DNA from 2 places in the Geobacillus sp. TFV-3 genome. Region 2 is predicted to be linked to the other one. Evidence: a T-box and tRNA genes for the amino acid it is inferred to sense, from the RefSeq annotation. Region 2 holds a T-box; the other holds one or more tRNA genes.
The links. The T-box of region 2 lies ahead of thrS (threonine--tRNA ligase). A T-box ahead of a tRNA ligase gene usually reads a tRNA of that ligase, here a tRNA-Thr.
Positions count from the first base shown of each region.

Region 1 (4,386 bases), 2.0 Mb from region 2:
CGTTCTTTAACGAAACGAAACACTGCGTTGTCCCCAACAATCATAACGTAATTTTGCAACTAACGATAAAGATTATAACAGATTTCTACACACATTGCAAGAAAAAACGCAAAAATCGACAAAACAAATTGTACAAAAAGGCACCAGAATCTCTGGTGCCAGCAACCAGTGACCCGTACGGGATTCGAACCCGTGTTACCGCCGTGAAAGGGCGGTGTCTTAACCACTTGACCAACGGGCCATTATGGCGGAGAAGGCGGGATTTGAACCCGCGCGCCGCAAAACTGCGACCTAACGGTTTAGCAAACCGTCCCCTTCAGCCACTTGGGTACTTCTCCGTAACATGGCTCCGCAAGTAGGATTCGAACCTACGACCTACCGGTTAACAGCCGGTTGCTCTACCGCTGAGCTATTGCGGAATGATCATGACAAATTTCATTAGTTATTATAGCGAATCCTCAGACAATATGCAATGAAACATGGTGGGCCTAAGTGGACTTGAACCACCGACCTCACGCTTATCAGGCGTGCGCTCTGACCAGCTGAGCTATAGGCCCATCAAAAGCGGGTGATGGGAATCGAACCCACGACATCAGCTTGGAAGGCTGAGGTTTTACCACTAAACTACACCCGCATATAATTTTGATTGATATCTCCCACGCTTCCCCTGTGCCCCTTCCTCTGCAAGCCTGTTCGAGGAAGCCAGATGCGTCGGGGCAACTCGCAGCAGATTCGATGATGCGAAGGCTCGTGGCTGCGGTTTTACCACTAAACTACACCCGCAAATATATTGAAGAAAAGGGCGACTAGTGGGAATCGAACCCACGCATGCCAGAGCCACAATCTGGTGCGTTAACCACTTCGCCATAGTCGCCTCGTTCTGGTGCCGGCTGCAGGACTTGAACCCGCAACCTACTGATTACAAGTCAGTTGCTCTACCAATTGAGCTAAGCCGGCATGGTTCAAATACATTTACGCGATTCATCGAGAACAAAACATGGCGGAGGAGGAGGGATTCGAACCCCCGCGCGCCTTGCGGCGCCTCTCGGTTTTCAAGACCGACCCCTTCAACCACTTGGGTACTCCTCCAAAAAAGCAACAATAATAATGGTGGACCTTGTAGGACTCGAACCTACGACCGGACGGTTATGAGCCGTCTGCTCTAACCAGCTGAGCTAAAGGTCCGATAATAGTGGCGGTGGAGGGGATCGAACCCCCGACCTCACGGGTATGAACCGTACGCTCTAGCCAGCTGAGCTACACCGCCACATTCAAGTCAAAAGGTGGAGCCTATCGGGATCGAACCGATGACCTCCTGCGTGCAAAGCAGGCGCTCTCCCAGCTGAGCTAAGGCCCCATGATAAATCGGGAAGACAGGATTTGAACCTGCGACCTCACGGACCCGAACCGTGTGCTCTACCAAGCTGAGCTACTTCCCGACCAAACGCGCTCGAGAGGATTCGAACCCCTAACCTTCTGATCCGTAGTCAGATGCTCTATCCAATTGAGCTACGAGCGCACAAGTGCCGAGGGCCGGACTCGAACCGGCACGGTAGTTACCTACCCCAGGATTTTAAGTCCTGTGCGTCTGCCAATTCCGCCACCCCGGCGGAAGTGGAGCGGAAGACGGGGTTCGAACCCGCGACCCCCACCTTGGCAAGGTGGTGTTCTACCACTGAACTACTTCCGCAAGACGATGAGCCATGGAGGACTCGAACCTCCGACCCTCTGATTAAAAGTCAGATGCTCTACCTACTGAGCTAATGGCTCATAGTTAAGTATACACTCACAACCAACGATGTCCCTTCCTCTACCAGCCCATTCAAGGAAGTCGTATGCGTCGGGACAACTCGAAGCAAATCCGAAGATGCTTCGCTCGTTGCTCTACCTACTGAGCTAATGGCTCATAGTTAGGAAAACACTCTAAGTATTATCTAGCTCTACCTGCCCCTTCCTCTGCCAGCCCATTCAAGGAAGCCAAATGCGTCGGGGCAACTCACAGCGAACTCGAAGATGCAACGCTCGTTACTGAGCTAATGGCTTACGATTTATTTGAAAATAAAGATGCCGGCTGCAGGACTTGAACCCGCAACCTACTGATTACAAGTCAGTTGCTCTACCAATTGAGCTAAGCCGGCACGATATGAATGAGAAAAGTGACTTATTGTTGAGCTTTGTGCCTCTTCCTCTGCCAGCTGATTCAAAGAAGCTGGATGCGTCGAGGCAACTCGCAACTTATTCCATGAAGCGGATGCTCGTCTCTACCAATTGAGCTAAGTCGGCATGCATATCTTAATTATATGGTGGCTCGGGACGGAATCGAACCGCCGACACAAGGATTTTCAGTCCTTTGCTCTACCGACTGAGCTACCGAGCCATATTTTCTTTTCACCATGCTCATTGGTTGCTGTTGTGCCTCTTCCTCTGCCAGCTGATTCAAAGAAGCTGGATGCGTCGAGGCAACTCGAAGCAGATTCAGCGATGTTGAAGCTCGTCTCTACCGACTGAGCTACCGAGCATTATAAAAAATCTAGGTTTGATGAAATGGCGGTCCCGACGGGACTCGAACCCGCGATCTCCTGCGTGACAGGCAGGCATGTTAACCACTACACTACGGGACCATATTGGTTGCGGGGGCAGGATTTGAACCTGCGACCTTCGGGTTATGAGCCCGACGAGCTACCGGACTGCTCCACCCCGCGGCGATAAGAAAGCCAGTAAGTTTTGATAATGCTCTGAGTGTGCTATTCGTTGCCTCTTCCTCTACTAGTTGATTCAAGGAAGTGAGATACTTCGAGGTAACTCGAAGCAGATTCATCGTTGTTGCATCTCAAAGCGATAAACTCATTAAAATGGTGGAGGATGACGGGATCGAACCGCCGACCCCTTGCTTGTAAGGCAAGTGCTCTCCCAGCTGAGCTAATCCTCCACGGGGTTGCCTAGCAGCGACCTACTCTTGCAGGGGCGCTGGCCCCAACTACCATCGGCGCTGGAGGGCTTAACTTCCGTGTTCGGGATGGGAACGGGTGTTTCCCCTCCGCCATAGCCACTAGGCAATGATCATCAACTTATGGACAATCCTTATTATATCCATCCTGTTGGATTTGTCAACAGGATGTTCATTCCTTCAAAACTAGATAACCGTCGGAAGAAGCCGCAAGCCTGCGCTTTTCGTTGTCCAGCTCCGGCTCGCCGCCGCTCGGGGTCAAATAACCTTCGCCTTCGGGATGTGAACATCCCTGCAGGCGAAGAACATTTGCCCGTCGCGGCGAAACGCTCGCCTCCGCTTTTCTAATTAGGTCAAGCCCTCGATCGATTAGTATCCGTCAGCTCCACGTGTCGCCACGCTTCCACCTCGGACCTATCGACCTCGTCATCTTCGAGGGATCTTACCCGCTTCACGCGGTGGGAAATCTCATCTTGAGGGGGGCTTCACGCTTAGATGCTTTCAGCGCTTATCCCGTCCGCACATAGCTACCCAGCGGTGCCCCTGGCGGGACAACTGGTACACCAGCGGTGCGTCCATCCCGGTCCTCTCGTACTAAGGACAGCTCCTCTCAAATTTCCTCCGCCCGCGACGGATAGGGACCGAACTGTCTCACGACGTTCTGAACCCAGCTCGCGTACCGCTTTAATGGGCGAACAGCCCAACCCTTGGGACCGACTACAGCCCCAGGATGCGATGAGCCGACATCGAGGTGCCAAACCTCCCCGTCGATGTGGACTCTTGGGGGAGATCAGCCTGTTATCCCCGGGGTAGCTTTTATCCGTTGAGCGATGGCCCTTCCATGCGGAACCACCGGATCACTAAGCCCGACTTTCGTCCCTGCTCGACCTGTCCGTCTCGCAGTCAAGCTCCCTTGTGCCTTTGCACTCTCCGAATGATTTCCAACCATTCTGAGGGAACCTTTGGGCGCCTCCGTTACCTTTTGGGAGGCGACCGCCCCAGTCAAACTGCCCGCCTGACACTGTCTCCCACCCCGCTAAGGGGTGCGGGTTAGAATTTCAATACCGCCAGGGTGGTATCCCACCGCCGCCTCCACCGAAGCTGGCGCTCCGGCTTCCCAGGCTCCCACCTATCCTGTACAAGCGATACCAAAATTCCATATCAGGCTGCAGTAAAGCTCCACGGGGTCTTTCCGTCCTGTCGCGGGTAACCTGCATCTTCACAGGTAGTATAATTTCACCGGGTCTCTCGTTGAGACAGCGCCCAAGTCGTTACACCTTTCGTGCGGGTCGGAACTTACCCGACAAGGAATTTCGCTACCTTAGGACCGTTATAGTTACGGCCGCCGTTTACTGGGGCTTCGGTTCGCACCTTCGCTTCCGCTAAGCGCTCCCCTTAACCTTCCAGCACCGGGCAGGTGTCAGCCCCTATACGTCGCC
Region 1 is NZ_MPSP01000001.1:2,813,626-2,818,011, forward strand. It holds tRNA gene BJQ97_RS14205 (tRNA-Glu) at 170-241, opposite strand; tRNA gene BJQ97_RS14210 (tRNA-Ser) at 246-338, opposite strand; tRNA gene BJQ97_RS14215 (tRNA-Asn) at 345-419, opposite strand; tRNA gene BJQ97_RS14220 (tRNA-Ile) at 481-557, opposite strand; tRNA gene BJQ97_RS14225 (tRNA-Gly) at 564-634, opposite strand; tRNA gene BJQ97_RS14230 (tRNA-His) at 802-874, opposite strand; tRNA gene BJQ97_RS14235 (tRNA-Thr) at 882-957, opposite strand; tRNA gene BJQ97_RS14240 (tRNA-Ser) at 999-1,089, opposite strand; tRNA gene BJQ97_RS14245 (tRNA-Ile) at 1,109-1,185, opposite strand; tRNA gene BJQ97_RS14250 (tRNA-Met) at 1,194-1,267, opposite strand; tRNA gene BJQ97_RS14255 (tRNA-Ala) at 1,285-1,357, opposite strand; tRNA gene BJQ97_RS14260 (tRNA-Pro) at 1,366-1,439, opposite strand; tRNA gene BJQ97_RS14265 (tRNA-Arg) at 1,446-1,519, opposite strand; tRNA gene BJQ97_RS14270 (tRNA-Leu) at 1,525-1,610, opposite strand; tRNA gene BJQ97_RS14275 (tRNA-Gly) at 1,616-1,690, opposite strand; tRNA gene BJQ97_RS14280 (tRNA-Lys) at 1,698-1,770, opposite strand; tRNA gene BJQ97_RS14285 (tRNA-Thr) at 2,066-2,138, opposite strand; tRNA gene BJQ97_RS14290 (tRNA-Phe) at 2,302-2,377, opposite strand; tRNA gene BJQ97_RS14295 (tRNA-Asp) at 2,546-2,621, opposite strand; tRNA gene BJQ97_RS14300 (tRNA-Met) at 2,626-2,702, opposite strand; tRNA gene BJQ97_RS14305 (tRNA-Val) at 2,854-2,929, opposite strand; rRNA gene rrf (5S ribosomal RNA) at 2,938-3,054, opposite strand; rRNA gene BJQ97_RS14315 (23S ribosomal RNA) at 3,297-4,386, opposite strand, start outside.
Region 1: it encodes a tRNA-Thr, which carries the amino acid that the T-box ahead of thrS (threonine--tRNA ligase) is inferred to sense. The anticodon was not compared.

Region 2 (4,386 bases):
CGCACGCTTCCGAGAAGCGGTCAAGGACGCGCTGCCCGATTTCTTTATGGGTGATCGCCCGACCTTTGAAGCGGATCGTCGCCTTCACTTTATCGCCTTTTTCGAGAAACTTGCGCGCGTTGCGGAGCTTCGTGTTGAAGTCATGTTCCTCGATCGTCGGGCTGAGGCGCACCTCTTTGACGTTGATCACTTTTTGCTTTTTACGTGCTTCTTTCTCTTTCTTCTGCTGCTCGAAGCGGAATTTGCCGTAGTCCATAATGCGACAGACGGGCGGTTTGGCGTTCGGTGCGACAAGCACAAGATCCAAGTTGCGTCTTGCCGCAATCTCAAGCGCCTCCTGCTTCGACTTGATGCCAAGCTGTTCGCCGTTTTGGTCGATCAAGCGCACTTCACGGGCACGAATTTGTTCGTTGATAATAAAATCTTTGCTAATAATGAGCCACCTCCAAGGTTTTTTCCGACTGGCTTGTTTGCCAGCAGAGCCCCACTTCCAGCCAAAAAAAGCGCAGATGCACAAAGCACCCGCGCAGTACGTCCTTACACTCGCATTGACGAACCGTAACAACCTGCCAACAGCCGTCTTGGCGTCGGTCAGGTGAGAAGCGGGGTGCTTCTGCTTTTGTTACAAACAAGCAATCATTCCACTTTATACACTATACCACCTTGGCGATGGCATGTCAAGGAGCGGATCTTGATAAACACAACGTCACTTATTATAGCGGATTGACGTCGAATTGGCAAGAGAAAATGTTTTATTGTTCCTCGCGGCACGACACTTCGCCGCTTTCTCTGCTCTTGAACCCGCTCATGACTTTGGCCGTCGCCATCGTTTTTGCCTTCATTCTGTCTGTTGCCCTCGAGTTTCGCCTGTTGGGTTCTTCATTATGCTTTCCCTGATTTTGTCCGTTTTTCCTGTACATCAGCAGCAAGCAAGTCAACAAACTCATCAAGCCCCATCGTCCGACTTTCTTTTTCACCGTAGCGGCGGACGTTGACCGCTCGTTCAGACACTTCTTTATCGCCGACGACGAGCATGTACGGAACTTTTTGCATTTGCGCTTCGCGGATTTTGTAGCCAATTTTTTCGTCGCGCTCATCGACTTCAACGCGGAAGCCGCGTTCTTTCAACGTCCGCTGCACGTCATACGCGTAATCGAGGTGCGCCTCCGGCGACACGGGGATCACTTTGACTTGAACCGGGGCGAGCCATGTCGGGAACGCCCCTTTATACTCCTCGATGAGAAATGCGACAAACCGCTCCATCGTCGAGACGACGCCGCGATGGATGACGACCGGACGATGCGGCTTTCCGTCTTCGCCGATGTAAGTGAGGTCAAAGCGCTCCGGCAATAGGAAGTCAAGCTGCACCGTTGAGAGCGTCTCATCTTTGCCGAGCGCCGTGCGCACTTGCACATCGAGCTTCGGCCCGTAAAACGCCGCTTCCCCTTCCGCTTCGTAGTAGTCAAGCCCAAGCTCATCCATGGCTTCCCGCAGCATGCGCTGGGCTTTTTCCCACATTTCATCGTCGTCGTAATATTTTTCTTTGTCATGCGGATCGCGGTAAGACAAGCGGAACGAGTATTCGTCAATGCCGAAATCCTTATAGACTTCCAAAATCAAGTTGACAACGCGCTTGAACTCGTCTTTGATTTGGTCCGGGCGCACGAAAATGTGGGCGTCGTTGAGCGTCATGCCGCGGACGCGCTGCAGGCCGGTCAGCGCTCCAGACATTTCGTAGCGGTGCATCGTGCCAAGTTCCGCGATGCGGATCGGCAGCTCGCGGTAGCTGTGCAGCTTGCTTTTGTAAATCATCATATGGTGCGGGCAGTTCATCGGACGAAGAACAAGTTCTTCGTTGTCCATCTCCATCGGCGGGAACATGTTTTCTTTGTAATGATCCCAATGGCCCGATGTTTTATATAGCTCGACGCTGCCAAGCACCGGTGTGTAGACATGATCGTATCCGAGCGCCACTTCTTTGTCGACGATGTACCGTTCGATCACGCGGCGAATCGCCGCCCCTTTCGGCAGCCAAAGCGGCAAGCCTTGTCCGACTTTTTGTGACGTCATAAACAGCTCAAGCTCTTTGCCAAGCTTCCGGTGGTCGCGCTCTTTCGCTTCTTCGAGAAGATGCAAATAATGGTCCAAGTCTTCCTTCTTGAAAAACGCCGTGCCGTAGATGCGCTGCAGCATTTTGTTGTTGCTGTCGCCGCGCCAATAGGCCCCCGAGATGCTGAGCAGCTTGAACTCTTTGATTTTTCCGGTCGACGGCACGTGCACGCCGCGGCAAAGGTCGAAAAACTCGCCTTGCTCATAAATCGAAATCGGCTCGCCTTCCGGAATATCGGCGATCAACTCAAGCTTCAACTCATCGCCGATTTCTTCATACCGCCGGATGGCTTCTTCGCGGCTCACTTCTTTGCGGACGATGTCCAAATTTTCTTTGACAATCTTGCGCATTTCTTCTTCGATTTTCGGGAGGTCGTCAGGCGTCAGCTTATGCTCCATGTCGATATCATAGTAAAAGCCGTTTTCAATCACCGGACCGACGCCGAGCTTGACGTTGCCATACAGCCGCTTGATCGCCTGCGCCATTAAGTGGGCGGTGCTATGGCGCAAAATGTCAAGCGCCTCCGGCATGTCTTGGGTGATGATGACCAACTCGCCATCTTCGTGAAGCGGTGTGCGCAAATCAACAAACCGGCCGTTCAGTTTGCCGGCGATCGCTTTTTTCTTCAGCCCCGGGCTGATCGAGGCAGCGATGTCTTCCGTCGTCGCCCCCTTTGGAAACTCTTTTTGCGCCCCGTCCGGGAACGTAATGCGAATCACATCTGGCATCGGTAATCACTCCTTCGTCGTGATGATGAAAAATAAAAAAACTCCTCCCTCACAAAGGGACGAGTTTTCGTCGTGGTTCCACCCTTCTTCCCATGGCATCGCCTCGCCATGCCATGGCTCAACACGCATAACGGCCGAAAACCGGCGGCAACTACTGAGCGTTCCGTTCACTGCCGCAGCTCTGAGGGGGTAAGCGCATTTTTCGTGTTAGGAAGGTTCCAGCCGCTGCCTTCCCTCTCTGGAAACCGTAAAAATGCGCCCATGTCCTCGTCATCGCTTTTGTTCATTCCTATTCATGACGACATTATAGCGAAAACAGCAGGAAAAATCAAGCTTCTCCCCCATTTCCAGCGTTGGCGGTAAACAAATGGGAAAAATCGGCGCGGCGGCAGACGATCAGCCGTTCTTGAAACACGTTTTGCAGCGTCTGCACCATGCCGTCATCCGGATGATCGGTGTACAGCTCAATTTCCGCTGGAGCGAGCGAAACAAGCGGAGCGAGCACCGATGCATCAATATACATCGGCTGGCTGAAGACGAGATGGCGATCGATCAACTGTCTCACTTCCACCGCCGACAGCTCCCGCCGCTCGCTGTCGTAAAATACGAAGTGTGGCGGATCGTGCACCAAATACAGGCGCGGCCATTGCGGGGTCCGGCCAGCCAGGCAGTCGCGCAGCATTTGCACAAAATTTTGATACTCCTGCTCGAGCTTGTATTCATCAATCGCGAGCTCGACATAATGTTGGAGGCGCTCCATATACGGCTTTAACCGGAACGTGATGAACGATGAAAACGAAAACGACAAGCCGTCGCGCAAAAAGGAGGCAAAAGCGTCGCGCAGCATCACGGTGCGCGAGACGGCAAACGCCGCGCTTTTCCGGTAATCGCGCCGCTCGCCGTCCAAAAACGAATGAGCGAGGGCCAAAATTTGCTGCTGTTCTTCGACGTCGCGGAAATAAAAAATATTGGCAATGATGGATAGCAGCAGCCGGTCTTCTATCACCTCCTGCATAAACGCCGTCATAGCTGGGATGATATGCTCCTCAAGCACACGCTTCTCCTCGCCCTGTATGTAAACCGCCACGGTTTTGTTCCCGTCATAAGCGGCATGAAACAGCGGACCGTCATCCGGTTGCCGGTGATATAGCAGCCCAACCAATTTTTCCGCCTCGCTTGCCTCGTCAAAATGGATTTCGATCACCCGCTGTCCCCCCCTTTAGCCCGAAAGGAATGCTTGGTTTATATATATGGGGACAACGGGCTGTTTAGACTAGAAACACGAAAAACAGCGCACAGAAGCTCGCAGGTCATCGGGCTGACAGACGCTGCGCGCCCAAAAAAAGCGGCGCCCCTTCCTCAGGCGCCGTTCGCTGCCGCCGACCGCTATTGCCGGCGGTTCGGTCCAGTGATTTCAATCGGATAGGCCAAATAGCGGATTCGCTCCATAATGCGCGCCGCCTTCACCTTCTCTTCTTCACCGCGCTGCGAATACGTCAAATGGTGGGCGAGCTGCTGCATATCAAAGTTCGACGTGAAAAACGTCGG
Region 2 is NZ_MPSP01000001.1:814,157-818,542, reverse strand. It holds gene infC (translation initiation factor IF-3) at 1-436, opposite strand, end outside; ribosomal protein L20 leader region at 492-625, opposite strand; gene thrS (threonine--tRNA ligase) at 883-2,838, opposite strand; T-box leader at 2,891-3,121, opposite strand; gene ytxC (putative sporulation protein YtxC) at 3,167-4,042, opposite strand; gene dnaI (primosomal protein DnaI) at 4,225-4,386, opposite strand, start outside.